Linked DNA regions of Kordia antarctica. The protein of the gene in region 2 interacts with the protein of the main gene of each other region in a pairwise test. Links are inferred from orthologs where the notes say so. Each region holds a gene or a part of one and is shown on either strand. Other genes may lie near its edges.

Region 1 (15,487 bases), 3.4 Mb from region 2 along the record:
CGTTTGAACATTTTGAGGAAAAAGTACCGCGATTTATGAGCGAATTTGGGTTTCAGTCATTTCCATCATATGAAACGATTCGTTATTTCACTGAACAAGATAGTATTGATTTGAATCATGATAGTTATGTGACACATCAAAAACATGCAAGAGGTTTTCAGCTGATTCGTGAATATATGGAACGTGATTTTAAAGTTCCTGAAAATGGCGACGATTATGTCTACGTAAGTCAGTTATTGCAAGCCCGCGGAATTACCAAGGGAATGGAAGCGCAAAGACGCGCAATGCCGTATTGTATGGGAAGTTTGTATTGGCAATTGAACGATTGTTGGCCAGTCGTTTCATGGTCGAGCATCGATTTCATGGGAAACTGGAAAGCGTTGCATTACAAAGCGAAAGAATCGTTTAAAGATATGTTGGTTTCTTCTGTAATTGAAAATGATACGCTAAAAACGTATATCGTTTCTGATAAATTAAAAGTACAAGAAGGCGAATTGAAACTTACTTTTTTAGATTTTAATGGAAACATACTTCATAAAATCAATCAAACAGTAACCATAAAAGCAAATACGAGTCAGTTAATGGTACAATTGCCAATTACTGATTTAAAATTCAATCATAAACAAACCGTGCTAAAAGCTGTTTTGGACTATGCTAAAGTATCTAAATATTCAAGTTCAGACACAAGATTCGATTCAAGTACAATTCCTTATAAAGCTACTTCCCTGTTCTATTTGGTAAAACCGAAAGATTTAGCATTGCCTGCGCATGAGATTGATACATTTATTACAGCGCGACCACAAGGATTTGCGATTGATGTAACTTCAAAAACATTGCAAAAAAATGTGTTTCTTCACACGAAAGTGAACGGACATTTTTCAGATAATTTCTTCGATCTTTTGCCAAATGAAACAAAAACGATTATATTTCACACAGAAGCCGAGAATATTGATGATTTGGCGATAAAAACATTAAATAGTATTCATACAAATAGTGAAAAGAATCCTTCATGAAAAAAACAATTTACATCCCTTTATTAATTTGTATTTCTCTTGTGTATAACGCTTGTAATTCTAACGCTTCCGCAGATGAACCAATTGGAAAACACACCTTTGAGTTACTCCAAAAACTAGACACAATTTCGAGTGCCGATTTTGGTAATTATTTTATATCGCTAGAAGAATTACGCGAGTTTGTAAAAGATACTACGATTGAAGAAAATTTCAGAAATGCAATGACTAAAATGTCCAAAGAAAAGTATAAAAAAGGATTGTTGCAATCGTATGAAATGTTGAAAGAATCTGGCGAAAGACAACAAATCAATTGGGCAAACATTACGTATGAAGAGTATGCTTTTCAGTTAAGACTTGATAATGGCGTTACATTTAATGATGGTTATTTATTGTTTACTCATAACGCAAAAAAATACATGGCAAAGGTAGTTTCGTTTGAATATGAAGAGAAACAACGCTTGTTTATTTTGTCAAATTTTGAACTTGCACAATAATAATTTGCTTAAATTTTATATCTTTAAAAAACACTAACAATCAATCATACCAAATGAAAAAAATAACGATCCTTTTTGTCTTATGTAGTTTCACGACACTTTTTTTGGCGTGTGGAAGTTCATCTACTATAAAAGAACCTGATGCTATTGGAAAATATGCTTTTAAAATATTGAAAGATATTCAAACCACATCCAAGCAAGAGTTTCTAACTAAATTATTGACTATTGAAACACTTCGCGAAGCTGTTAAAAAAGAAGAAAATGGGTTTAGCGAAAGAGCAAAAAATGAAATTACGAGAATGACCAAAGAAGATTATAATTCTAGAATAGAGCGCGATTATAATCAACTAAAAAAGCAAGCTATTAAGTATAACATCGTTTGGAATAAAATTAAATACATTGATTATACGTTTAAAATCAAAGAAAAAAATGGTGATAAAAGTACAGATGGTACATTGTATTTTAGTCATAATTCGCAAACATATGTTGTGTCTGTTTCTACCGTTAATATTGGAGAAGGATATTCTATTATAGAATTGGAACGACTGAAAAAAAATACTGGAGAACGCAATTACTAAGCTGTATTCTAAATTTTACATCTTTTAAAACAATAAAAATTAAACACTAATGAAAAAAACATACTACATCTTCATCTTAGTAATTACGTCTACACTTTTCATTGCTTGCCAAAATGCTAAAGGCGTTGAAAAAGTAGAAGATATGGGGAAATACGCTTTTGATATTCTAAAAAAGTTCGATAAAACATCCAACGAAGATTATCTTAAAACCATATTTACGATTGAAGAAATTAAAGAATTTGGAAAAAATAATGCAGAAAAAATTGGTGAAAAAGCTACAAAACAAATTGCCAGTTTAACCGCTGAAGATTATAATGGAAGAATGGAAGGCGATTTGACGAAAATCAAAAAAGAAGCAGAAAAATATGGTATTGTTTGGAACGCTATTGAATATTCAGATTACACATATGAAACCAAAGAAGAAGATAATATGAATGGCACACAAGGTAAAATAGTATTCAAACACAATGATACGACGTATACTGTAAACGTTTCTGCCTTACTCATAGATGATATATATACAATTATTAGACTGAATAGATTGAGAAAAAGTGCCGACTAAAAATTGATTATTCTTTAGCTGTAATCCATTTTGGAACTGCGTTCGGAACAAAATTCCGCATGCGTTCTAGTAATTTAGAAATGTCAGTTTCTATAATTAGCATATCGAAATTTTTCTCTTTGAGCAATCCTTTTTGAATCATTTTTTTCATCATGGCAATGAGTTCATCGTAATAACCATTGCTATTCAAAATTGCCACAGGATGCGGAATTTGTGCCAATTGTAGCGCAGTAATTACTTCAAAAAGTTCTTCCAACGTACCAAATCCGCCAGGAAGAGCGATGAAACCTTCAGACAAGTCAATCATTTTCATTTTGCGTTCTACCATTGTTTTTGTGGTGTACATTTCATCAACACTATCATGCACGATTTCTTTACGCTTCAAAAATTCAGGAATCACGCCAATAACTTTTCCACCATTTTCCAACACTGCATTTGCCACAGTTCCCATAATTCCAATCTTCGATCCGCCGTAAATCATTGTAATTTTTTGTTCGGCTAATGCTGTTCCTAATTTTTGCGCATCAATCACAATTTTTGGATCATTTCCTAAACTACTTCCACAATAGACTGCGATACTTTTCATTGGTTGTTGGTTTGTTTGTTTGTTCGTCTTTTTGTTTATTCGTTTACACTGAGCGGAGTCGAAGTGTTTTTCACTTTCACTTTCACTTTTCATTTTCAACTTTCATTTCGACTTCGCTCAATGCGGCGCACTTTTCATTTTCAACTTTTCACTTTTCTCTTTTAACACATTTCATCATTCGGTCTACGCCAAAAATATCTTTGCGTAATTCGATGTTTTTAAATTCTTTCTTCTTCAAGAGATCGAACATTTCTTTGCCTAAATACTGATTGATTTCAAAATATAAACTTCCGTTTGATTGTAAGTGCGCTTTCGCGAGATGAGCTATTTTGTCGTAAAAAATTAGCGGATCATGATCGTCAACGAACAACGCTGAATCTGGTTCAAAATCTAATACATTTTTATGCATGGCTTCTTTCTCCAGATTTCGTACATATGGCGGATTTGACACAATAATATCAAAACGTATATTTTCTTCTTCAAACAAATTCAAATCGTCTAAAACCAACACATCTGCTTGCACAAATTGAATCTGAACTTCATTAGTTATAGCATTTTCATTCGCAACTTCCAATGCTTTTTCAGAAATATCAATTGCAGAAATTACAGCATTTGGAATATTTTTTTTCAATGCAATCGGAATGCAACCGCTTCCAGTTCCAATATCTAAAATTCGATAGGTTTTGGTTGGTGAGTTTGCAGTTTTGATATCGTCAAGAATCCATTGTACCAATTCTTCGGTTTCTGGTCGTGGAATTAATGTGTGTTCATTCACGGTAAATTCCAATCCAAAAAAATGTGCTTTGCCAAGAATATGCTGAATTGGTTTTTGGAGTTTTAATTCGCTCAAAGCGGAAAATAAAGGAGTTTCCTGTTCTTTTGTAATTACAATTTCAGGATCTAACGCTAATGCAAAACGTTCCAATCCAAAATACGCTTCTGTCAACATGAAAAAGAAGCTGTTCACTTCGTCTTTCCCGTAGATTTCGTCTAATTCCTTGTGGAATATTTCTTGTATATCTTTTAGTTTCAAGGCTTGTGAATTTCTTTAAGTTGCTTTGCTCCTTATTAGTTTTTTTTTGTGGATTTGTTTGTTTGTTCTAAACTTGTAAACTCAAATTTAGGTTTTGGGCAAAAAGTCACAAATACCTAATGCCTAATGCCTAATGCCTAATGCCTAAAAATTACAATTCCTTCAACATCCAAACATCACACGAATAATGACCTGTATTTCCCAATGGTTTGTCTAAATGTTTAAATCCGAACGATTCATAAATATGAATTGCCGCTTTAAATTGTGGTGCCGATTCTAAATAACATTGATCATAGCCAAAATTTTTCGCTGCTTCCAAACATTTGGTAAATAATAATTTCCCGTATCCATTTCCTCTCGTTTTGGTTAAAAAGTACATTTTTTGCAATTCACATACATTGTCTTTGGTATCGCGTAATTGCTTGATTCCTGCGCCGCCAACAACTTCTCCATCAACTTCGATTACAAAATACACTTCGCGTTCGCCTTGATATGCTTCAAACATTGCGTCCGTTTCTGGATCTTCATATGCAGTTCCAACTTTTGGAATGTCATATTCAGGAAATGCCGCTCTGATAAAAATTGCTATTTCCTTATTGTCTTTTTGTTGTATCTCTCTAATAATCATTAAGATGTAATTTTAATATCGTATTTATACAATAAACCGTGAATTTCTGAACGTGAAAACTTCGCTTTTTTGATTTGATTTACTGTTGGATCAATGTTATAATTATACGCGGAACTAAAATCTGCCTTTCCCAAATTCGTATTTTCAAAAATAGCGGCTGTCAAATCGCAATCATCAAAAACGGAATTTTCTAAATTAGTTCCTGTAAAATCTGCTTCACGCAAATTAGAGGTTCTAAAAGTCGTTTGCTTTATTTTTAATTCGGCAAACGAAGCCAATTCCAACCTACAATCTTGAAAAGTTACCGAAAATAGAAAATCAGTACATTTGCTAAAATCAACACCTAACAACTTACAATTCAAAAAATCGACTTCATTAAACGAGGCATTTTTCACTTTCGCATTTGTCATATCGCACGTATCAAACGTACATTCTAAAAACGAGATTGCGTCCATATAAACACCTTCAAATTTACAATCGACAAACGTACAATTGTCGTATTCTCCTTTCGGGAAAGTTTGTTGTGTGTAATCGATCTTTTCAAAAACTTGATCTTGCTGAAATTCTTGACTCATTTTTGTATGCGCTTCAAATAGAAATTATGTAGTTTTGCGATGCCGTGAAGATAGTAAATTTGGTTGTTTGTTGCTAGTTGTTAGTTGCTGGTTCGAGATTATAAATTACGAAGCGCCATTTCGATACATTTTCATTGCATGAAAACACTCAAACTGACGAAAATTAAAAATACATGAAAAAACTCATCATTATTCCAATACTATTGCTCATCGTGAGTTGTAAAGTAAAAGAAAAACCGCTCTTTGTAAAGGTTGACAATATTGTTATTGTAGATGCAACTTTGGAAACTATTGAGTTGACAGCAGATGCGTATTTTATAAATCAAAATGATGTCAGCGGAAGCTTGGAAAGTAAAGGAATTGAAGTATTTGTAAATGATATTTCAGTCGCAAATGTGACTTCTGAATCTTTTGAAGTTCCTGCGCGAAAAGAATTTTCAATTCCCCTAAAAGTGATTATTCCAACAAAAGAAGTCTATGAAAATAATAAAAATGGACTTTTGGATGGAATTCTAAATAGTATTGTCAATAAAAAAATGAAAGTTCAATATAAAGGAACGATTACGTATAGTACGTTTGGTTTTTCGTATGATTATATTGTTGATAAAACCCAAGATGTAAATATAAAATTTTAGTGCAAAACTCACACGAAACATACATGAAACGCTGTTTGCAGTTGGCTGCAAATGGTTTGCAAACCGCGATGCCAAATCCTTCGGTTGGCGCTGTGATTGTGTATAATGATGTGATAATTGGCGAAGGTTACACAAGTGCATTTGGCGGAAATCATGCAGAAGTAAATGCGATTCATTCGGTAAAAGACAAATCGTTATTAAAAGATGCTACAATTTATGTTTCACTCGAACCATGTAGTCATTTTGGAAAAACGCCGCCGTGTAGCGAATTCATCATCAAACATAAAATTCCAAAAGTTGTCATTGGAACGATTGATCCGTTTGCAAAAGTAGCTGGAAAAGGCATCGCTAGGCTTCAGGATTCCGGTTGTCAAGTAACTTTAGGCGTTTTGGAAGCGGAATGTAAAGTTTCAAACAAACGATTTTTCACGTTTCATCAGCACAAACGTCCGTATATAATTTTGAAATGGGCAGAAACGCAAGATGGTTTTATTGATAAAATTCGACATGAAAATGATCCGATTCAACCAAATTGGATTACGAACAAATTTTCCCGTCAATTAGTTCATAAATGGCGAAGTGAAGAAGCGGCAATTTTAGTTGGAACGAATACTGCAATTACGGACAATCCGAAATTAAATACACGCGATTGGCATGGAAAAAATCCTGTGCGAATTGTGTTGGATAAATCATTGCGAATTCCAGAAAGTTATGCTTTGTTCGATCAAACTATAAAAACAATTGCATTGACGGAACAACTAAAAGAAAATTCAGAAAATATCATTTTTGAAACTATCGATTTCTCAAAAAATATAGCCGAACAAATTTGTGAAGTTTTATACAAACACGAATTACAATCGGTTATAATTGAAGGTGGAAAACAAACCTTGCAAACGTTTATTGATAGTAATCTTTGGGATGAAGCACGAATTTTTAAAGGAAATGTTCAATTTCAGCAAGGAATTGAAGCACCAAAACTAGAAGGAAATCTTCAATCAGAACAAACTATTTTAGATAATTCATTATATATTTTTACGAATGATTAAGAATCTTATTTTCGATTTTGGCGATATTTTTATCAACTTAGATAAACCTGCGACTGCGCGCGAATTGGAAAAACTTGGCATTACTGATTTTACGCCAGAAATGGTAGAAAAGAATCAAGCATACGAGAAAGGTTTGATGAACACAGAAGATTTTGTCGATTTTTATTACACAAAATTTCCAAACACAACCAAAGAAGGTTTAATCGAAGCTTGGAACGCTATTTTATTAGATTTTCCGACACATCGGTTGGAGTTTATTAAACAATTAGCCAAAGACAAAAAGTATCATTTGTTGTTATTGAGTAATACGAATGATTTGCATATTTCGTGGATTCAGCAAAATTGGGGAATGGAATTATATACTGAATTTGTAGCCTGTTTTGAGCAGTTTTACCTTTCTCACGAAATGAATTTAAGAAAACCTGACGCAACTATTTATGAATTTGTAGTGCGTGAAAACGATTTAAAACCTTCCGAAACTTTATTTATTGACGACACAAAAGAAAATACAGATTCCGCCGAAAACTTGGGAATTCACGTTTGGAACTTAATTCCAGGCGAAGAAGATGTTATAGATTTGTTCACGCTTAAAAAATCGTTATTTTGATTTACCTCATCCTAAGTATTTTAATTTCGAGTTCGATATTTGTCATTTTTAAACTCTTTGACAAATACCAAATTAATACCTTTCAAGCAATTGTTATCAACTATTTTGTAGCATTTTCATGCGGATTTTTCTTTTATGGAAATGGCGCAACAATTTCTGAAATCTCGCAAAAACCCTGGATTGTTGGCGCAGTAATTTTAGGATTTCTGTTTATTGCTATTTTCATCGTAATGGCGCGCACAGCACAACAAAATGGACTTTCCGTAGCTTCCGTTTCCGGAAAAATGTCAGTTGTAATTCCTGTCGTTTTTGCTGTGATTGTCTATAAAGAACAGTTGAGTATCTTGAAAATTATTGGAATCATTTTAGCATTAGTTGCTGTTTATTTAACAACTGTTAAAAAAGGTGGCGGTTCGTTTGATCGAAAGAAATTACTGTTCCCTGCGTTGCTTTTTGTAGGTTCGGGAATTATTGATACTACTATTAAACATATTGAAAAAACGTCTGTTGTTGACGGCGAAACGCCTATTTTCTCAGCAGCAATTTTTTCGTGTGCGGCAGTTATAGGAATTGTTATAATAACGCTTCGACGCGATTTTAAGATTACTGGCAAAACAATCCTTGGCGGAATTGCCCTCGGAATTCCGAACTTCTACTCTATCATTTTTCTGTTAAAAGCATTGCGACCAGATCAATTGGGCGATAGTTCTACGGTTTTTCCGATTAATAATGTTGCGATTGTAATGTTATCCACTATTTTTGGAATACTTTTTTTTAAAGAGAAGTTAATCTTGAAAAACTGGATCGGAATTGGAATTGCGATTTTAAGTATTGTGCTGATTGCGATTTCGGCACAACAGTTATAATTTTATCTAAGTTCACAATATAAATTGAAGCACTCATTTCTTTTCTGCAGTGTAGTAATTATTTTTCGTTAAAAATTTTTGAAGCCTTGGAGAAAATTTAGAAAAATAATTGCGATTTTAGCTTTTTCAGCTAAAAACACCTCTGGAAAAGTGCCCTTTCTTTTGTTTCTTTTCTTTGGGCGAACAAAGAAAAAGAAAATAAAAAAATGATGAGTCAGTAATTTAAACAAACTACTCTTGGACTCTGGAAATTTTATCAGTAACGAATTCATTAAAATTATAAATACTTGGAGACAAAAGACACCTACAAAACCATTGATATTCCTTCAGAAGAAGTACTTTTCAAAGACAGAAATAGTAAATTCTTTGGCTATGCGTTTCCTGTTTTCAATGAAGATGATGTAAAAGAACAGTTGGAAGCATTGAAAAAGAGTCATCATTCTGCACGGCATTTTTGTTATGCGTGGCAATTTGGTAAAACTGAACCGTTTCGCTTTCGCGCGAATGACGATGGCGAACCTTCCAATAGTGCAGGAATGCCGATTTACGGACAAATTCAGTCGTTTGATGTTACCGATATTCTAATTGTAGTTGTCCGCTATTTTGGTGGAACAAAGCTTGGCGTTGGCGGATTGATTAATGCGTATCGTACAGGCGCACAATTGGCATTAGAAGCTTCTGAAATTCTAGAAAAAACTATTAATATTGATTATTTACTCGTTTTCGATTATAAAAACATGAATAAAGTCATGCGCGTAGTGAAAGAGCGAAATTTGAATATTATTACACAAAAACTAGAACTCGATTGTCGTATTACGATTTCCGTACGTCAAAAAGATGCGCAACAGATTTTTGAATTGTTTGAGAATTTGTATGAGATTGAGGTTAAAGAGTTGGATTGAATTGACGATTCTTAATCAAAACAATCCAAGACTTCAACATCTTTTGTTAATTATCTAAGTAGATTTATCACAGTATCACCAGTAGAACCTCCACAAATTTGGAACAGGTCTACTTTAGCTATTTCTTTGCAAAATTCTTCTTTTTTGAAATTTTCAATAGTTTTCATTTTAAATAATTTAATGGTTATAGTTTCTAAATATACATTTTTTGAAGGCTCCAGCGATTTTTAACGAAAAATACATCCTATTCTGTGGAAAAAGAATCCAGAACGTGTTATTTTTATTGAGCTTAAATTGATTAATATGAACGTTTGAGTTCTTGCAAATTTTTGTTAGATGTAATTAATCCGTTGATGAGATAATTTCTTAAATCATCTAAATCATCATGCGGAACGTACTTTGCCCATTTGGTTTCTGTGGTAATGACTTTTATTTGCCGCAATACTTTCCGAGTTGCTTCTGCGGTACGCAACATATAATTAGACGTATAACTTGGTTCTTCTTTATGAAAATACTGGTATTTGTTGGCAAATTCACTTTTCTTAATGAAATATAACTTTTCGACTTCATTGTCCTTGTAAAAACTTGTCCATTTGGCAAAACCGACTTTCGAATCAATTCGAGAATTCGAATCATCCGATTGTAATCGCCACTTACAAGTAGCGGCTCTTCCCCAATGTGAAGAAATCCTATATACGCCATCATTGGTATAAAAATACTGACTACCAGATTGGCTTACATATTGCGGCTTTTTGTCCTTTATGATTTCAGGATCAACCGTTTTGAATACACAATATGTATTTTTAAAGAAATTTTGTGAAGTATATTTTAATTTCATTAGTACCTTGCAACCGTTTATTTTTGTCAAAGCTACAAAATGTAACGCGATGTTTATATAGATAAAAAAAGGTTTGGCACAATAAGTGATTTAACCTGCGTTATTACTAAAGAATAAAGAACAAAAGAATGAAGAACATAAAAAAGATTGCATGTCTGTTTTTGGTAACTTGTATGTTTCAAGTTGTTGCAACTGCACAAGAAAGCTTGGCTTTTAAAAGTGGTGAAAAACTAACATTTACAGCATCTTACGAAATGTCTGGTTTTATGACACAGCTTGCTCAAGTAAGCATGGAGACATCGGAAGTGAAAACATCTAACAATACATTATTACATTTTAAATGTCGCGCAAATACGTTTACAAAATTTGACGCTTTCTTTAAAATTCGTGATGTATATGAATCTTATGTAAGCAAATATTCATTGCTTCCTTTATTATACAAAAGAGACATTCAAGAAGGTGGTTATAAAAAGAAAATGAAATATGTGTACAATCAGAAATCGAAAACTGTAAAAAGTACACAAACCAAACGTAGAGGAAATGGTACCGATTGGGTTCAAGATAAAAATTTTAGCATTAGCAATGATGCAATGGACGTAATTTCGACCTTATATAATTTGAGAAATTTGCCTATTGATAACGCTAAAGTTGGTGACACAAAGACATTTAAAGTTTTGTTTGACCGAGAAGAAACGTCAATTACTATTAAATATGTTGGAAAAGAAACGGTAAATGCTGGAAATTTAGGTCGAAAAGAATGTTATAAACTTCAAGTTTTGACTTCTGGCGATTTCTTAAAATCTGGAACACTTTGGCTTACCGCAGATGCAAACAAAGTGCCTGTACAAGCAAGATTTACAATTCCTATTGGAAGCGGAACGTTACAGTTAACAAACGCTTCTGGCTTGGCTAATTAATCATTAAAACCAAAAAATTAACATCATGAGAATATTATGTATTATCCTCGGGAGCATTGCTGCCGTATTAGGTTTTCTACTTTCATTTTTCTTAGATAATTTCGCATATATTCCTGTTGTTCTAGGATTTGCTTTTGGAATTGCAGCATTGATTATTTCTAAAAGAAATGGATTACGTGAAAGCGTTCCTAAGTTGATTATCGCATTGTCATTTCTGGCGGCAGCCATTACAACAATGAATTTATTTAGAGAAAATAAAGTTGCGGAAGACGTAAAGCAAACCACAGAAGAAAAGAAACAACAAGAAAAAGAAGATATTAAGGAAATTGAGAATGAACTCGAAGACCTTGAAGGAGTAGAATAAATTATAGAAAAGTTCATCAAAAACAGAACTGATGGATTTTTTTTATGCCTAATAGTGAGCATTTTCACGTTTTTTAAGAACTATAATAAGCGTATTTTAATATATTTGAAAATCTTAAAAATTACTATATGAAAAAATTAGTATCCTTAGCGCTATTAGTAGCAATTGGATGTGGTACAAACCAAAAAACTGCGGATAAAAAAGTGGTTCGGAATTTGGATCCAGTTCCTTACGGGAATACCATTACAGAAGCTGAACTGAAAACGCATCTATACATCTATGCATCTGATGAGTTTGAAGGTAGAAATACTGGAGAAGCTGGACAGAAGAAAGCTGTAGCTTATTTAAGAGACGAATACAAGAATTTAAACATTCCTGCAGCGCAAAAAGATGGAAATTATTTCCAAAATGTACCGCTACAAAAAGGAAGTAGTCTAAATTCTGAGTTAACTATCAATGGAAAAGCATATACTTTTGAAGATCATTTTTTAGCGCTTAGCGCGAATACAAACGGTACGACTAACTTTTCCGAAATTGTATATGTAGGATATGGAATTGACGACGAAAAGTATTCTGATTATAAAGGACAAGATGTTGCTGGTAAAATGATTTTAATAAAATTAGGAGAGCCAACACAAAAAGATGAAACATACGTAATATCTGGAACTAAAGATGCGAGCAAATGGTCTGCAAACATTAGACAAGAAATGGCTTCAAAAATTGCGACTGCTAAAGAAAATAACGCAAAAGGTGTTTTATTTTATGTAGATGAATATTACCCACGTTTTAAAATGCGGTTCAATTATGTGAAAAACAGTAGTAGAATTTCTTTAAAAGGAGAAGAAGATTCTTTTTATAGTTACTTTGTGAATGATGAATTAGCGACAGATATATATCCAACAATTGCAACAGATGAAAACGCTACAACGGTTAAGGTAAATGCAACATTGGTAAATAATAATGAGTCAAATGATCTCAACTCAGAAAATGTAGTTGCTATTATAAAAGGTTCGGATACGCCAGAAGAATACATTGTAATTTCGGCGCATTTAGATCATGAAGGTGTAAAAAATGGTGAAATTTATAATGGAGCCGATGATGACGGTTCTGGAACTGTGGCGATTCTTGAAATTGCAGAAGCATTCAGAAAAGCACAAAAAGAAGGAAATGGTCCAAAACGTTCTGTTGTATTTTTGCATGTAACTGGAGAAGAAAAAGGATTATTAGGTTCGAAGTATTACACAGATAACCCAATTTTTCCATTAGAAGATACAGTCGTTGATTTAAATATTGACATGATTGGACGTATTGATCCTAAACGTACGGAAGGCAATCGTAACTATGTGTATTTAATTGGTGCTGATAAATTGAGTACGGAACTTCATAACATTTCTGAAGAAATAAACAAAAAGTACGCAAACATTGAGTTAGATTATAAGTACAATGACGAAAGTGATCCGAATCGGTATTACTATCGTTCTGATCATTACAACTTTGCAAAAAACAATGTTCCTGTAATTTTCTATTTCAACGGAACACATGACGATTACCACAAGCCAACAGATACGCCTGATAAGATCAACTACGATTTATTGACAAATCGTACGCGTTTGGTATTCTACACCGCTTGGGAATTGGCAAACAGAGAAAACAGAATTGTTGTAGACAAAGCAGCAAAGTAAATAATATTACATCTAAAAAATTAAAAAGCTTCCGTAACTGGAAGCTTTTTTTTTGATCTATTCGTATCACGTAGAATTCCGTGTTTTTTAAAGTCACGTAATTTTTCGCTTAAAAAAACTCTTTGTAACAACTACTTTTATCATTCAATTATAAAACCCTTACCTATTATGAGTTTACAAGTTAATATTACGAACAGCAGCGGAATTTCATCAAGTGACGTACATTGGATTTGCTTCGGATTAGACAGCGATCCAGCAACAAGTTCTCCATATTGGAGTTACGTAGATGTGGATGCTAAAGGAAATGCTTCTCTAAAAAAGTTTACAAAAGGACAAGACTGTTCTAAGCTCTTCAATACAGTTGATACGCTAAGTACATTTAACGGATTACCAGCAATGTGGTCTGGTCAATTTTTATTCTCTTTCAAAAAATTGCCAAATGTATTCAATGTTGTTACTGGCGCGCAACACGATTTAGGTGTTCAAACACCACCATTTACGCCAGGAACTGCAGATGCTGACACTTTATTTGTAGTAGTAGAATTTACAAACATCGGAACTGAAATTTTTGCCGATTGTACCATTGTTGACTACTTCTCTGCTCCAGTTTCTATTGAAGTTGTTGGAAAAACTACAGCATCAAACGGAATTTTAAAAGCAACGAGTACACGTGATTCAATTTTTGATGGAATTACAGCATTAGGAAGTCCTTGGAGTAGCTTGGTTATGAAAGACAAAGCAGGAAACAACATTCGTGTATTAGGATCACAACATGCGGTACAAACAAATCCTGCATCAATTCCTACTACAATTTATGATGCGTATGTAGATGCTTGCTGGAAAAACTTTAAAACAAATACACTTACGATGAACTGTCCAACATTTGGAAAATATACAGGAACGGTAAATGCTTCGAACGAATTCGTATTTACACAAGCTAAAAAAGCGAACGTAACTGTTCAAAAACCAGGACCAGGAAAAGCATATGATATTTTTGGTTGTGTTGGTACGCTAAATGCACCGAATAATACACCTTTGGGAGAAATTGCAGCTATTTTAGGTGCTTCTCTTAACAGAACAACATTAAGCAATAGCGCGAATGATACGCAGCCAAATTGCGATGTAGCTGGATTTTATAAAGTTCAAAACGGAGTTACTAACGAATATGCGAATATTGTACACCAAAATTACAAATCAGGAATCTATGCATTTCCTTTTGATGATGTATGTAGCAATAACAATCCGTTGATTGATGTACAAAATCCAACAAAATTCAATATCACATTATCAGATTGGAGTTAAATAAACTTTTAACTAAAAATTAAAAGAGGTTGTCTAAAAAGTAAAATTTTAAGACAACCTCTTTTTCATAAAACGTGTGTGTTACTGACTAGCAATCAAACCAATTAGTTGGACAAACAGCTGGAGTCATGTCGCACAAATATCCTTTTTTTGTTACTTTAACAACTGTTGTTTGTTGTGTCGTTGGCAAAGCGCCTCCAGTAACACTATCATTAAGCGATACAATGTTTTCTTTGCGAATTGCTAATGTTTTAAAATTCTTTTTTTTCATAATGTTTAAATTTTCAAGTTAATACTAAAGTAAAATAGCTATGTGAACTATTTACAAATAAGTACTCTCAAGATCATTTTGTTACCCAAATTTTCACTTTAAATAGTTTTTAATACGATTTAAATACTTTCATAAGATAAAAAACTAACGTGTAACTACATTTCTTACCAAACTGAAAATAAGGTATTTATACGCTATTCCAAATGAATCATTATCTATAACTTTGATTACTAACAATTTAAAACACCTTTATTATGGCAACGAATTTAAAAGCAACGATGACGATTCCGAAAAATGGACACAAAATATGGACAGATATGATGCAAAATCCATCAAATTTCAAAATACCTGAAGGAGTTAACGAAGGCGATTTTATGGCAGCTTCGTATGCAAAATTTTCTGATGGCGTTTCTGTATTTGGCGGAATTGCAGTTGGAACGGCTGATTATAATTATCCAATGTTTAATGTGTTTGACAAAGATTACAACCAAATTGGTGGCTGGCCAATTGATCCAAGTGATTGGGAAGGTTTTGGTGTCACTTCTGTTGAATTTGCACTGAATGATGCCGAAGATCCAATGTATACGA
Region 2 (15,641 bases):
TAAGCTTACATTTGAGCCAACTGCATTCGTTTCTATTGTAGAAAAAAGTTTCAAAAAGTCACAATTACCCGAAGAATATCGTGTGGAAGTTATTCAATGTACGGACAAAGAAGTTGCGTATAGTTACGAGATAAGTCAGCAAGAAGAAAACACAATTATTCCGTGTGCCGGACGATTTTTGCCAAGCAATTGCTATACGATTCAAGTGCGATTTACTGAAATTAAAGCTTCTTTTTTTAGCGCTTCAACTTTTATATATCTATTTCTTTTGATTATTTTCATTCTGATGGAAGTGTTCTTTTTCAAGAAGAAGCAACCCGAAAAACCGCGAGAAGGTTCAGATATTTATGAATCTATCGGAAGTTTTCATTTCTATCCAGAACAGAATAAATTAGTGAAGCAACTGATGGAAATTAATCTTTCTAGAAAAGAATGTGAATTGTTACAAATTTTTGTGGCGAACCCAAATCAAATCGTAACTCGTGACGAACTCACCAAAAAAGTTTGGGAAGATAACGGCGTTATTGTTGGCAGAAGTTTAGACACGTATATTTCCAAACTCCGCAAAAAGCTAAAAGACGACGAAACCATTAAATTAACTAATGTGCATGGCGTTGGTTATAAATTGGAGATATCTTAGATGCGCTTCGCTGTCAGATCGCTATCGCTTTTAGAATCGGCTACGCCTGTTAGCATATTAGATTTTTTGTGTTTGTCATTTCTATTAACTTATTGAGCGGAATTGAAGTAAGGCAATAAACTAATTTCTATAGTAAGTATTAAAAATCTTATTCTTTACTTTCACCTAAGCTTGCCTGTAAAAAAATAGGTTTGGTTAGAATGAAAATATATCGAACTTGATATGCCCACATGTTTACAATATTAATAAACAACTTCATATTAAATAATTTTACTAGATTTGTTTTATGTGACTGTTATGTGACTAAACTAATTAATTTTTATTTAAGTATTTGATTTAAAGTGCTTTAAAATTTTTATTTATGTGATTATGAGTGAAAATGAATTAAAAATCCTGTTAAGTGAACTTCGTTCTCTTGTGAATGAAACAGAATGGGTTGAATTTAAGGCAAATAATGCAATAGAAATAGGAGAGTATATTTCTGCTTTATCTAATTCAGCTTGTGTACATGATAAAGATTATGGATATGTTGTATTTGGAATTGATGACAAAACCCATAGAATAATAGGAACTACTTTCTTATCAAATCAAAAAGCAAAAGGAAATGAAGATTTGATACCTTGGCTTGCTCGATTACTCAACCCTAGAATCAATTTTAATTTTTACGAATTTGAAGTCGAAGGAAAAAATATAGTTCTTTTAAGAATTAAAGCAACACAAAACACTCCTGTCAAATTTAAAGGAATTCCATACATTAGAATTGGTTCTTCAAAAAAGAAACTAGATGATTACCCAGAAAAAGAGAGGTCTATTTGGACTAAAAGCCCAACAGAAAGTTTTGAAAATGAGATTGCTGTTTACAACTTAAAACCTGATGAAGTTTTAAAACTAATAGATTATCCTTCTTATTTTGAGCTAACGAATTCTCCTCTACCAGAAAATAGAGATGCCATATTTGAAAAATTTCAACAAGAAAGATTAATCACAAAACATGGAAACCACTATAACATAACCAATCTATGCGCAATACTTTTCGCAAGAAAATTATATGAGTTTGAAAATCTTGAAAGAAAAGCTATAAGAGTTATAATTTATCAAGGAAAAAATAAATTACGTACCAAAAAAGAACAACTCGGACAAAAAGGCTATGCTTCTGGTTTTAAAGGCTTAGTTAATTATATTAATGACCAATTACCATCTAATGAAGAAATTGGAAAAGTTTTTAGAAAAGAAGTAAAAATGTATCCTGAATTAGCAATAAGAGAGTTGGTTGCAAATGCTATAATTCATCAAGATTTTAGTGAGACTGGAACTTCTCCAATGGTAGAAATTTTTCAAGATAGAGTAGAAATAACTAACCCTGGAAAACCTTTAATAAGCACAATGAGGTTTGTTGACCATAATCCACAATCTAGAAATGAAAAACTAGCTCATTTTATGAGAAGACTAAGTATTTGTGAAGAAAGAGGAAGTGGTATTGATAAAGTTATTTTTGAATGTGAATATTTTCAATTACCAGCTCCTAAATTTATAGAAGGAGATAATTATACTCGTGTAATTATTTATTCTCATAAAACATTAAGGCAAATGGATAAAGAAGATAAAGTTAGAGCTTGTTACCTTCACTCTTGCTTAAAATATGTGTCGGGAGAGCATATGACTAATCATTCACTAAGAGAAAGATTTGGAATTGAAGAAAAAAATTATTCTATGGCTTCAAGAATAATATCAGAAGCTATTAAATCGGGTCAAATAAAAGATTATGACCCAGAAAATAAATCCAAAAAACATTCTAAATATGTACCGTATTGGGCTTAAATCTTCTGTGATTGTTATGTGACTATAAGATATGAAAACAAGTGTTTATAGCTATTAACAAGGAAAAACTATGTGACTAAACGTTTGACAAGAATAGACGTAAAAACAAAATTACCACACAAAATACACTCACATCACAAAACCGCCTCAACAACAAAACTCTGATCTCTAAACGAAACCTTTTCACCAACTTTTTTGCCTAATAATAATTTCCCAATGGGCGTATTGGAAGCAATTGCGTAGAAATTTTCATTGTTTGCAGAAATTTCGCCAACACTTACCGAAATAAAATAATTGGCTTGCGAAGTGTACACAATACTACCCAAACAACCTTGTTCGGCAACTAATTTCGGATTTACCTTAAAGAGAATTTCTTTTACTTTCTGAATTTCCGCCAACTGATTGCCTAACTTTTCACGTTCTATTTGCAACATAGCGCGTCCAGTTTCATGCTTATCGCCAGCCGAACTTTTGGTTTCAGACAACATCGCTTCTTGAATGCTTGCGAAGTTTGCTTCAATATTTGCGTGTCGTTCGTTGACAATTTTCAGGCATAAATTATATAAGGTTTCTTTCAAATTCATGTCAATTGTGCTAATTCTTTTCCAACCAAACTACCAATTGCAATGCCCATTCCGCCTAAGCGAACGCCACAAAATACATGATTAGAAAGTGGTTTTACAATGGCTTTTTTCTGTGTTCCAACGCCCATAATTCCGCTCCAGCGATGTTCTACTTCAAAAGGTATATTTGGTAAAATAGTCGTTTTTAATAAATTTTCCAGCTTCCGCTGAATGATCTCAGTTTGATTAAATTCAGTAGTTTCTTCACCTTTAAAATCCAAATTTCGTCCGCCGCCGAATAGAATACGATCGTCAATATTCCTAAAATAATAATAGCCTTTATCCAAATGAAAAGTTCCTTTTATGTGTAAATCAGGAATTGGCTTGGTAATTAATACTTGTGCGCGTGCAGGTTTTACTTTTTCGTCTAATAATTGGGAAGCAAATCCGTTGGTTGCAATTAAGAGTTTTTTGGTATTCAACTCAAAATGATTGGTTTTTATGTGAACCGAATTTCCACTTTCCGTGAAATCTTCTACCGTAACCGAATTTAAGATTAAAATATTCTCTGATAAGACTTTCTGCAAAAGCGAATTCATCATTTTCCCTGTATCAATTTGTCCTTCAAACTGATTAAAAATATACGTTGATTGAATCTGTTGAAATTGAAATTTATTGTCAACTTCACTAAATACATTTCCTTTAAAAATTGGCTTCAATAACTGATTGATGATTTCCTTTTCCGCCAAACATGATTCGTACAAATCTGAATCTTCTTGTGTAAACAATTCATAACCGCCTAATTGTTGAAAATCGATGTTGGAATCGCCTAAAGTTGAGCGAAGCAACGCTAAACCATTACAACGTCTTTTAACGAGTTCTAAAACTTCTTGCTTAGAATGTGTGTGTAAATCGTCTAAAATCTCTGAGAGACTTCCAAAACAAGCAAATCCAGCATTTTTTGTGCTTGCGCCTTGCGGCAGAATTCCTTTTTCGAGCACAATAATTTTTGCAGTTGGATATTGATTTCGAAGTTGCAACGCACAATTGAGTCCAACAATGCCGCTTCCAACAATAGTGAAATCAACATTTGATAACCACGTTTTATATTCCCAATAGCTAAGATTCATTGGTTTTTTCAGTTAATTTTATGTTTCAATTTAGATAAAGTATAAAGATATATAAATAGTAGTTATTGCGAGAATTTTGAAAAAATTTGTGGCAATCTGTTTTTTTCAACAAGTAATTTGATTACTAGATTACTTCGGCACAGCTCAGCACAAGAACTTCACTATCGTTCGTAACAGCGTTACAATAAAGCATAAAAAAAGCTCCTAATCTTAGGAGCTTTTTTCTATATAATTTATTCTTCTTCTTCTTTCATTACGAAATCTTCCATAAATTTCGTTGTGTAGTTTCCGGCGACATAATCTGGATGATCCATTAATTGTCTGTGGAAAGGAATTGTAGTTTTTATTCCTTCAATTACAAACTCATCTAACGCGCGTTTCATCTTATTGATAGCTTCTTCACGTGTTTGCGCTGTTGTAATCAACTTTGCAATCATAGAATCGTAGTTTGGTGGAATTGAATACCCAGCATATACATGCGTATCTAAACGAATTCCGTGTCCGCCTGGCGCGTGTAATACTGTAATTCTTCCTGGAGAAGGTCTAAAGTTATTGTATGGATCTTCCGCATTAATTCTACATTCGATAGAGTGTAATTTAGGCGTATAATTTTTTCCTGAGATTGGCACACCAGCCGCAACTAAGATTTGCTCACGAATTAAATCGAAATCAATTACTTGTTCCGTAATTGGATGTTCTACTTGGATACGCGTATTCATTTCCATGAAGTAGAAGTTTCTGTGTTTATCTACCAAAAATTCGACCGTTCCAGCACCTTCATATTTAATGAATTCCGCAGCTTTTACCGCAGCATCTCCCATAGCTTTTCTAAGCTTATCAGTCATGAATGGAGAAGGAACTTCTTCGGTTAGTTTTTGGTGACGACGTTGTATAGAGCAGTCGCGCTCAGATAAGTGACATGCTTTTCCTGAAGAATCTCCAACTATTTGAATTTCAATATGTCTTGGCTCTTCAATGAGTTTTTCCATGTACATGTCATTATTCCCAAAAGCGGCTTTTGATTCTTGTCGAGCATCATCCCAAGCGTCTCTTAAGTCTTCTGGTTTCCAAACGGCGCGCATTCCTTTTCCACCACCACCAGCAGTTGCTTTTAGCATTACAGGATATCCTGTTTCTACGGCTAGTTTTTCACATTCTTCAAAATCTTCAATGATTCCTTCACTTCCTGGAACACAAGGAACGCCTGCAGCTTTCATGGTAGATTTTGCAGAAGCTTTGTCTCCCATTTTATCAATCATATCAGCAGAAGCGCCAATAAATTTGATGTTATGCTCTTCACAGATTTTTGAGAATTTGGCGTTTTCAGATAAGAATCCGTATCCTGGATGTATGGCGTCTGCATTTGTAATTTCTGCAGCAGCAATGATATTTGCCATTTTTAGGTATGACTCGCTACTTGGCGCGGGTCCTATACAAACTGCTTCATCAGCAAATCGTACGTGTAAGCTATCAATGTCTGCTGTAGAATATACAGCAACTGTTTTGATACCCATTTCTTTGCAGGTTCTAATAACTCTAAGTGCTATTTCACCTCTGTTTGCAACTAATATTTTTTTGAACATCTCTTGAAATTTTAAATTTTGAAATTAAAATCAATAACTTTTTGAATCGCTCAGAATTTCTTCTTTTGCTTCAAGTGTTATTTAAAATTTCTTATGATGGATCTACCAAGAATAATGGTTGATCAAATTCTACTGGTGAAGAGTCGTCTACTAAGACTTTCACTATTTTTCCTGAAACTTCTGATTCAATTTCATTGAAAAGTTTCATTGCTTCAATCACACAAAGTACATCTCCTTCGGAAATAGTGCTTCCAATTTCAACAAATAAAGGTTTGTCTGGAGCGGGTTTTCTGTAAAAAGTACCAATGATTGGCGATTTTATAATAATAAATTTAGCGTTTTCGTCAGCTACTTGCGCTTCCGCTGCTGTTGGAACTGCTGCTTGTGCTATTGGAGCTACGGCAGTGTGTTGTTGCGGCATTCCGCCCATAGGAATTTGCTGTACTAAAGTTGTCGTTTCGCCTTTTGCATCTCCAGTTTTAATGGTGATTTTTACATCTTCCATTTCAAGTTTTACTTCACTTGCGCCAGATTTAGCAACGAATTTGATTAAGTTCTGAATTTCTTTTAAATCCATGATTGATATAGGTTTTAGTCGTTTTAGTTTGAATTATATGCCCATTTAAGATAGATAGCTCCCCATGTGAATCCGCCACCAAAAGCAGCAAAGATAAGGTTATCTCCTTTTTTGAGTTGTTTTTCATAGTCATGTAAACAAAGTGGCAATGTCCCAGAAGTTGTATTTCCGTAACGTTGAATGTTTACCATTACTTTACTTTCATCTACACCCATACGCCTTGCGGTGGCGTCAATGATGCGTTTATTGGCTTGGTGAGGCACCAACCATTGCACATCTTCGTTTGTCAGGTTATTATCTTCCATAATTTTTGCACTTATATCTGCCATTTTAGATACTGCAAATTTGAAGACTGTTTTCCCGTCTTGAATTACGGTATGTTGTTTGTTTTTTACGGTTTCTTCAGAAGCAGGTAAGATAGATCCGCCTGCGTCAATTTTTAAGAAGTCGCGACCATTACCATCACTTCTAAGGTATTCGTCTTGCAATCCTAATCCTTCTTCATTTGGTTCAAATAATATAGCACCTGCGCCATCACCAAATATGATACACGTTGATCTGTCTGTGTAATCAACAATTGACGACATTTTATCAGCACCAATTAATAGCACTTTTTTGTAACGTCCAGATTGTATATAACTTGCTGCCGTAGACATTCCGTATAAGAAACTAGAACACGCTGCTTGCAAGTCAAATGCAAATGCATTGGTTGCACCAATTTTAGTTGCGGTATACACTGCTGTAGATGCTACAGGCATATCAGGTGTTGCCGTGGCAACAATTACGAGGTCTATTTCTTTTGGATCTAAGTTTTTCTTTGCGAGTAAGTTTTTCGCAGCTTTGATAGCTAAATATGAAGTTCCAGCTCCTTCTTTTTTAAGAATTCTGCGTTCTTTGATACCTGTTCGAGTCGTGATCCACTCATCATTAGTATCAACCATTGTTTCAAGGATCTTGTTGGTTAATACGTATTCAGGAATATAGGCTCCTACAGCTGTTATTGCTGCTGTGATTTTGGTCATACCTTAACGTTGGTTTTTTTTGTTTTTTTAACAAAAATTCATTAGAAACTAAACGAAATTACTAAAATTCTGTGATAATCTCGGCAAAATATATCGTTTTTACATTTTTAACAAAAAATTGAACAAATAAAAAACTCTCACGAAAGTGAGAGCTTTTATGACTAAACATTAAATATTATGCTAAGTTTTCTTCAGTTGTATTGTCAATTAATACTTTTCCTCTGTAGTATAGCTTTCCTTCGTGCCAATGAGCTCTGTGATATAAGTGTGCTTCACCAGTAGTTGAGCACGTAGCGATTTGAGGAACTGTCGCTTTGTAATGTGTTCTTCTCTTATCTCTTCTTGTTTTGGAGATTTTTCTCTTTGGATGTGCCATTTTGTATGTTATTTATTATCCGTTAATAGTTTTTTTAATGTATTCCAACGAGGATCTGTTTCCTCTTCAGTTTCTTTTTTTCCTGTACCAGGTTGTAATTCTTCTAATTTTTCTAATATTTCAGACTCTAATGTTCCATCTTCAATACCAGGATGTATTCTTTTTGAAGGCATTGCTAACACAATCATTTCATATATGTATTGTGCAACATTGATTTCGTACTCTCCGTGTGTAACGATGAGAATTTCTTCATTTTCATCATTGTATTCGTTTCCGAATTGCACAATCAAGTCCAAATTGCTTTCAATTGGCTGCTCATAAGGCTCATTCGTCAAATCACAATTTACATTTACAGTTCCTATTGCATTGAAGGTTAATTCAAGCATGGTTGCTTTTTTGTGAAATTCTAACGTAGCTTTTATAGCAGTTTCATTGAATTCATCAAAGTCAAAAAGTTTAAAGAACGAATTATCAATTTGATATTCGAATTGGTGCTTTCCTTCTTTTAATCCCGTAAAAGGAATATTAAAGTCCTTTAGTTCCATCATCTTAAACATCAGTTTCGAGCGTGCAAAGATATAAATTTTTCTTAATGTACGTTAAGTTGTTAACATTTTTTTGTTTATATCTTGGGAAGCTGCTTTTTTAATGGGTTTTTTGCAATTACTTTATAGGTTTCTCTAGTCCTAAAAATCTGTATTCCAGTGAATACTGCTTCTTTGAAAGAGTTATGATCTGCCTGGTTTTTCCCAGCAATTTCATACGCAGTTCCATGATCTGGTGATGTACGTACTCTATTAAGTCCTGCCGTGAAATTCACGCCTTGTCCAAAAGATAACGTTTTAAACGGAATTAATCCTTGATCGTGATATGCTGCTAAAATGGCGTCAAAGTTTTTGTAATTGCTTGATGCAAAAAAACTATCTGCCGCATACGGACCAAAAACTAATTTTCCTGAATTTTTAATCTTTTCCAGTGTTGGTTTTAATATTTCATCATCTTCCACACCAATAACACCATTATCTCCAACATGTGGATTAATGCCTAAAACAGCAATTTTCGGTTTGCTAATTCCGAAATCTTGTTTCAAAGTATTATAGATAATGTCTACTTTTTTCTGAATGAGTTCTGGCGTAATCGCTGCCGAAACATCTTTTACAGCAACATGATCTGTTAACAATCCAACTCTTAAAGAATCATTTACCATTAACATCAAACTATCGCCTTCTAAAACTTGTCCTAAATAATCTGTATGTCCTGGAAACTTAAAATCTTCCGATTGTACATTATGTTTGTTAATTGGCGCTGTCACCAAAATATCAATGGTTCCTTCTTTCAGTGCGTTGGTTGCTTCTACAAACGATTCAATGGCAAACTTTCCAGCTTGTTCCGTTGATTTTCCGTATTCAATATCCATAGAATCTTTCCAAATGTTTACCACATTTACTTTGCCATCTAGCGCTTTGTCGGCACTTGGAATTCCATGAAAATTTGTTTGTATGTTGAATTGCTTCTTCTGAAATGATAAAATTTTAGTAGATCCAAAAATAACAGGCGTACACAATTCTAGCATCCTGCTATCTTCAAATGTCTTCAGAATTACTTCTGTTCCTATACCATTCAAATCACCAACCGAAATCCCTACTTTTATTTTTTCCTCTTTCTTCATTTAGGTATTAAAACTTTTTATTTCTAATTTTACATGCAAATTTAACCAAATAAATAGATGTTTACAGGGATTATTGAAGAATTAGGTGTGATTACACATCTAGAGAGCGAAAAAGAAAACCTCCACATCACAGTTCGGAGTAGTTTAACGGAGGAATTAAAAATTGATCAAAGCGTTGCACACAATGGTGTTTGCTTGACTGTTGTCGATAGAAATTTGGATGAGAAGACGTATGTCGTTACAGCAATTCAAGAAACTTTAGAAAAAACAAATGTGAGAACTTGGCAAGTAAATGATCGTATTAATTTGGAACGCGCTATGAAATTGGGCGATCGTTTAGACGGACATATTGTGCAAGGACATGTAGATCAGGTTGGAACATGTATTTCTATTAAAGAAAGTGATGGAAGTTGGTATTATACATTTGAGTATGACGAATCTTTAAGCAACATTACTATTGAAAAAGGTTCAGTTACGATAAACGGTACAAGTCTTACTGTCGTAAACTCGGGAAACAATACATTTTCAGTTGCTATTATTCCATACACGTATGGCCACACCACTTTTCAATATTTGAAAGTTGGGTCGCTTATAAATCTAGAATTTGATGTTATAGGAAAATATGTAGCAAGACTTCAGGGGCGATTGAAGTAGTTACTTATTCATTTTTTTCCTTATACCATACAAAAGTCCAGCAACTAAAACACCTATAAGTCCAGCATCTATCGGGAATCCCGGTGGAGGCGGCGGTCCAGGTGGCGGTGGTACGATTTGGGCGTGTGTTAATGTCAAAAAAGCTAAAGCGATTATAACAAAGCACACCAGGGTCTTTTGGTTCACTTTTGCCATTACGGTGTAAAAGTATAAAATTATAGGGTTCAAAAAAATGTTTTACGTTATATCATTGCTAAATTATCTATGAAATGACTAAAAACAACGTCAAACACGTATTTTCACTAAGGTTATTTCGCATAATTTTTAAAAATAGCTACTTGAAAAGTAGTTAAAATGCAACAAATACAAAATAATTAATAACTGTTTTACAATAATTGTGCCTTAAATAATTCTAATCAAGTTACATTTCATACGATATTAAGCTTTTTTTAAGAGTTTAAAAGTAAACTAATGGATAAATTTGCAGTCTAACCATCTAAAATAATCCCGCCAAATGCGAAAAATTATACTTTCGGTTCTTGGAGTCCTCATTATCGTAGGAGCTTTTTTATCTGCAAAAAATATGATTGCAAACAAAAATAAGCCAAGACCTGTTCCTGAAAAAGTAGTAAAAACGGTGTATACTGATACTGTTCAGAATACAACAATACCAATTGTAATTCCTGCAAATGGAAGCCTTGTGGCAAAACGGCGTGTGGAATTATACGCTGAGGTACAAGGAATTTTTAAAACTAGCGGAAAATTATTCAAGCCAGGACAAAAATACCGTCAAGGAGAAACACTCATTCGTATTGATGCTGCCGAATATTACGCAGGCGTACAATCAGCTAAAAGTAATTTGTACAACGCTATTGCAGCCATTATGCCCGATTTGCGACTCGATTTTCCAGAAGTATTTCAAAAATGGCAAACCTATCTGAATAATTTCGATTTAAACAAAACAACGCCAACCTTACCTGAGTTGACTTCCGACAAGGAAAAATACTTTATTACAGGTCGCGGAATTGTATCAAACTATTATACCGTAAAAAACCAAGAGCAACGATTGGCAAAATATACCATCCGAGCACCATTCTCTGGAATTTTAACACAAGTATTGCTCACAGAAGGTTCATTGGTTAGAAGTGGACAAAAATTAGGAGAGTTCATTGATGATTCTGTTTACGAAATGGAAGTTGCTTTAAGCAAAACCTACGCAAGTTTATTAAAAGTGGGCGAAAAAGTTGCCTTGAACAATCTTGAAAATACCGAAAATTATTCCGGAGTCGTTTCCCGTGTCAACGGAAGTATTGATCCAACTACACAAACGATTACGGCTTTTATAGAAGTTAAAAATGAGAAGTTGAAAGAAGGAATGTATTTAGAAGCCAACTTAAATGCAAAAGAAGAAACAGACGCTATTCAAATTAATAGAAATTTATTGTTAGAAAGCGAGCAAATTTATGTTGTAAAAGATAGCATTTTAGACGTTATTGACGTAAAACCTGTCTATTTTTCAGATACGAAAGTTGTGCTGAAAAATGTGCCAAACGGAACAATTATACTTTCCAATCCTGTTCCTGGAGCATACGCTGGAATGGCTGTAAAACCATTTAAAGTTGCTTCAGAAAAAGACGAAACAACGACTACCAATGACGATACTAAAAAAGCTAAACAATAGGTTATGAGAAAACTAATTGCCTATTTCATTAGGTATCACGTTGCGGTAAATGTATTTATCATTGCATTTTTTGCGTTTGGTATTTTAGGCGCGTGGTCGTTAAAATCTTCCTTTTTTCCATTGGTAGATTCTAAAATTATCAATGTAAATATTGCATATCCTGGCGCGTCTCCACAAGAGATTGAAGAAGGAATTGTGCTTCAAATAGAAGATAATCTCAAAGGCTTAAAAGGTGTAGATCGTGTGACATCAACTTCGCGTGAAAACAGCGGAACGATTACCGTTGAGATTGAAAAAGGAGAAAATATTGACTTCATGTTACTAGAAGTCAAAAATGCTGTTGATCGTGTTCCGTCGTTTCCAACAGGAATGGAACCGTTGGTTGTTGCCAAACAAGAAGCTGTTAGAGAAACGATTTCATTCGCGCTAAGCGGAAAAAATGTTCCGTTAACAACTTTAAAACAAATTGGTCGCCAAGTTGAAAATGATTTGCGCGCCATTGACGGAATTTCGCAAGTTGCCATTTCTGGATATCCTGCGGAAGAAATTGAAATTGCTGTCAACGAAGCCAATTTATTAGCTTATAATTTGACGTTTGCAGAAGTTGCCGCAGCCGTGAGTTCGTCAAATATTTTGGTGACTGGTGGAAATATAAAAACAGACGCTGAAGAATATTTAATTCGTGCCAATAATCGTTCGTATTATGGTGATGAATTGTCAAATCTTGTCATTCGTGCTACGCCAGATGGGAAAACTGTTCGGTTAAAAGATATTGCCATTGTACGCGATCGTTTTTCTGAAACGCCAAATGCTACGTATTTCAATCAAAATTTATCGGTTAACATTTCTATCACAAGTACAAATAATGAAGATTTAATCACTTCGGCAGATAAAGTAAAAGAATACATTGAAGATTATAATCACAAGTACGAAAATGTGCGTTTGGATGTTGTGCGCGATTTATCGATTACGCTAAACCAACGTACAACACTTTTATTTTGGAATGCTTTATCAGGAATTGCGCTAGTATTAATCTTTCTATCCATATTTCTAAACGTACGTTTGGCATTTTGGGTAGCGTTTGGATTGCCAATTTCATTCTTGGGAATGTTCATTTTTGCAGGTCAATTTGATGTCACTATCAATGTATTATCACTTTTCGGAATGATCATCGTGATTGGTATTTTGGTGGATGATGGAATTGTCATTGCAGAAAATATTTATCAACATTATGAAAAAGGAAAAACGCCCGTTCAAGCAGCAATTGATGGAACTATGGAAGTAATTCCGCCAGTAGTTTCCGCGATTATTACAACGTTATTAGCGTTTTCACTATTTTTATTTTTAGATAGTAGAATTGGCGAATTTTTCAGTGAAGTCTCCGTTGTCGTAATCTTGACTTTGCTTGTTTCATTGGTGGAAGCTTTAATCATTTTGCCTGCGCATTTGGCACATTCCAAAGCATTGAGAAAACAAAAAGTAGACGAAAATCCTTCGAAATTGAAGCAATTCTTCTCAAAAATGCGTGTTGTTAATGAGTTTGGAGATAATTTTATGAGCTATTTGCGAGACAAATTATATACACCAATTTTAGGATTTGTATTGCGATTTAAAATATTCTCGTTAGGTGTTTTTATTGCGTTATTAATTCTAACTGTTGGTGCTACAATGGGAGGCACAATTGGTGTTACGTTATTTCCATCTATTGCGAGTGATCGTGTTTCTATTGAATTAGACATGCCAAACGGAACCAACGTACAGATTACAGATTCTATCATTTCGATGATTGAAGAAAAATCATTTATCGTTAATAAAGAATTTACAGAAAAATATTTAAAAGGAACTGATAAAGAATTGTTTGAAAACACAATTTTGACCTTAAATAGTAGTTCTAGCGCACGATTGGTTATTAATTTGTTGCCAGGGCAAGAACGTCCAGATGCCGTTAAATCTTCTTTAGTTGCCAACCGATTGAGAGAATTAGTCGGTCCAGTGATTGGAACAGAACGTTTAATTTTCGGTTCAGGTGGAAACTTCGGCGGAAGCCCAGTTTCTGTAGCATTACTAGGAAATAATATCACGGAACTGAAAGCGGCAAAAGAAGCATTGAAACAGGTTTTAAGCGATAATCCGCTTTTAAAAGATGTGGAAGACACAGATCCGGCAGGAATTAAAGAAATTCGTTTAAAACTCAAAGAAAGTGCTTATTTACTTGGTTTAGACTTGCGTACGGTAATGTCGCAAGTACGTTCAGGATTTTTTGGTACACAAGCGCAACGTTTTCAGCGTGGACAAGATGAAATTAGAGTTTGGGTTCGATACGATCGGAGCAATAGAGCTTCTATCAATGATTTGGATGACATGCGAATTGTAACGCCAAGCGGCGAACGCGTAACGTTGAAAGATATTGCTTCGTACACTATTGAACGTGGAGAAGTTGCTATTAATCATTTAGAAGGACAACGTGAAATTCGTATTTCGGCAGATTTAAAAAATCCAAGCGCAAGTTCGACAGATATTTTAGATGATCTTAAAAACAACACAATTCCAGATTTGCAATCAAAATACCCAACAATTACTGCTGCTTTTGAAGGACAAAATAGAGAGAAAGATAAATTATTAGGTTCATTATGGGATGCGGGAATTCCAATATTAATCTTAATTTATATTACAATTGCGTTCACGTTCCGAAGTTACAGTCAGCCAATATTATTGATACTTTTAGTACCTTTTAGCTTAACGGCTGTTGCTTGGGGACATTGGTTATTAGATTTTTCTGTAAATATTTTATCACTTTTAGGAATCATCGCGTTAATCGGAATTATGGTGAACGATGGTTTGGTGCTCATTGGAAAATTCAACACGAATTTAAAAGAAGGCATGAAATTCGATTTGGCTTTAAGCGAAGCTGGAAAATCACGATTTAGAGCAATTTTCTTAACGTCATTAACAACAATTGCGGGTTTAGCGCCATTATTATTAGAAAAAAGTAGACAAGCGCAATTTTTAAAACCAATGGCAATTTCTATCTCGTTCGGAATTGGTTATGCAACAATTTTAACATTACTCGTTTTGCCATTATTCTTATCGTTCAGTAACAGTATTAAGAAAAATGGAAAATGGTTGCTCACAGGAAAAGATGTGACGAAAGAAGAAGTAGAACGCGCAATTAAAGAACAGCGCGAAGGAGAACATCTTTCGGAAGAAAAAGAAGATTTTGCAGCAATAAAAGACGAAGAAGTACACACATTTGATGAACAAAACGAAAACGAACATAAGACGGATGAACAATAACATATATCTTACCTGGATCTTCCTTTTCTTCGGAATCTACGCAAATGCGCAAGAACAAGTTTTAACGCCAGAAGAAGCTATTCAGTTGACGTTGGAACACAATTATGGAATTAAAATTGCTAATAATACGGTAAAAGTTGCCGAAAATAATACGAGTATTTTTAACTCAGGTTATTTGCCAACCTTAACGGGAAATGCTGGCGCAACGTATAATTTGGATAATACGGAAGCCGAATTTTCAAATGGAACAACAACGACGTTAAATTCTGCAGAAAGTTCACGTTACAATGCTTCTTTAAATTTAAACTATACACTTTTTGATGGTTTAGGTCGAAAGTACAATTACAAACGTTTAAAAGAGCAATATCAATTATCGGAATTGGAAGCACGTGAAACTATTGAAAATACAGTATTGCAACTATTTTCAGTATATTATTCGGTAGCGCAACTTTCAGAAAATACGTCAGCGATTATGGAAACGTTTGAAATTTCTAAAGATCGATTGACAAGATCAGAATATCAATTTGAATATGGTCAGAATACAAAATTGGAAGTTTTAAATGCGCAAGTAGATATCAATAATGATAGTATTACAATTGTTAATACGGAACAACAATTGAGAAATACCAAGCGT

What was found.
Region 1: the proteins of accC (region 2) and ribD interact in binary tests that used the Escherichia coli proteins (3 or more experiments, as listed by UniProt). The link is inferred for Kordia antarctica from one-to-one orthologs.

What each region holds. Positions count from the first base shown.
Region 1 is NZ_CP019288.1:93,603-109,089, reverse strand. The notes cover bases 5,295-8,138. They hold ribD (bifunctional diaminohydroxyphosphoribosylaminopyrimidine deaminase/5-amino-6-(5-phosphoribosylamino)uracil reductase RibD), read left to right. Parts: upstream 5,295-6,127; coding sequence 6,128-7,150; downstream 7,151-8,138. Other genes in these bases: IMCC3317_RS00480 (EamA family transporter), read left to right, coding at 7,754-8,138; IMCC3317_RS00485 (HAD-IA family hydrolase), read left to right, coding at 7,143-7,757; IMCC3317_RS00495 (hypothetical protein), read left to right, coding at 5,643-6,104; IMCC3317_RS00500 (pentapeptide repeat-containing protein), read right to left, coding at 5,295-5,469. Outside these bases: IMCC3317_RS00535 (beta-mannosidase), read left to right, coding at 1-1,013; IMCC3317_RS00530 (hypothetical protein), read left to right, coding at 1,010-1,507; IMCC3317_RS00525 (hypothetical protein), read left to right, coding at 1,561-2,085; IMCC3317_RS00520 (hypothetical protein), read left to right, coding at 2,135-2,647; IMCC3317_RS00515 (LOG family protein), read right to left, coding at 2,655-3,233; prmC (peptide chain release factor N(5)-glutamine methyltransferase), read right to left, coding at 3,382-4,266; IMCC3317_RS00505 (GNAT family N-acetyltransferase), read right to left, coding at 4,418-4,894; more of IMCC3317_RS00500, read right to left, coding at 4,894-5,294; more of IMCC3317_RS00480, read left to right, coding at 8,139-8,623; IMCC3317_RS00475 (IMPACT family protein), read left to right, coding at 8,911-9,525; IMCC3317_RS00470 (hypothetical protein), read right to left, coding at 9,824-10,363; IMCC3317_RS00465 (DUF3108 domain-containing protein), read left to right, coding at 10,492-11,280; IMCC3317_RS00460 (hypothetical protein), read left to right, coding at 11,306-11,644; IMCC3317_RS00455 (M28 family peptidase), read left to right, coding at 11,773-13,326; IMCC3317_RS00450 (beta-1,3-glucanase family protein), read left to right, coding at 13,495-14,628; IMCC3317_RS00445 (hypothetical protein), read right to left, coding at 14,717-14,899; IMCC3317_RS23190 (hypothetical protein), read left to right, coding at 15,154-15,487. UniProt on the Escherichia coli protein: Converts 2,5-diamino-6-(ribosylamino)-4(3h)-pyrimidinone 5'-phosphate into 5-amino-6-(ribosylamino)-2,4(1h,3h)-pyrimidinedione 5'-phosphate.
Region 2 is NZ_CP019288.1:3,449,787-3,465,427, forward strand. The notes cover bases 3,560-6,557. They hold accC (acetyl-CoA carboxylase biotin carboxylase subunit), read right to left. Parts: upstream 5,735-6,557; coding sequence 4,385-5,734; downstream 3,560-4,384. Other genes in these bases: IMCC3317_RS14340 (NAD(P)/FAD-dependent oxidoreductase), read right to left, coding at 3,560-4,151; accB (acetyl-CoA carboxylase biotin carboxyl carrier protein), read right to left, coding at 5,826-6,311; IMCC3317_RS14355 (beta-ketoacyl-ACP synthase III), read right to left, coding at 6,335-6,557. Also shown: IMCC3317_RS14325 (winged helix-turn-helix domain-containing protein), read left to right, coding at 1-640; IMCC3317_RS14330 (ATP-binding protein), read left to right, coding at 1,010-2,458; IMCC3317_RS14335 (3-oxoacyl-ACP synthase), read right to left, coding at 2,593-3,042; more of IMCC3317_RS14340, read right to left, coding at 3,039-3,559; more of IMCC3317_RS14355, read right to left, coding at 6,558-7,333; rpmF (50S ribosomal protein L32), read right to left, coding at 7,509-7,709; IMCC3317_RS14365 (YceD family protein), read right to left, coding at 7,718-8,257; 4-hydroxythreonine-4-phosphate dehydrogenase PdxA, read right to left, coding at 8,332-9,378; IMCC3317_RS14375 (riboflavin synthase), read left to right, coding at 9,436-10,032; IMCC3317_RS14380 (efflux RND transporter periplasmic adaptor subunit), read left to right, coding at 10,547-11,713; IMCC3317_RS14385 (efflux RND transporter permease subunit), read left to right, coding at 11,717-15,007; IMCC3317_RS14390 (TolC family protein), read left to right, coding at 14,997-15,641. UniProt on the Escherichia coli protein: This protein is a component of the acetyl coenzyme A carboxylase complex; first, biotin carboxylase catalyzes the carboxylation of the carrier protein and then the transcarboxylase transfers the carboxyl group to form malonyl-CoA.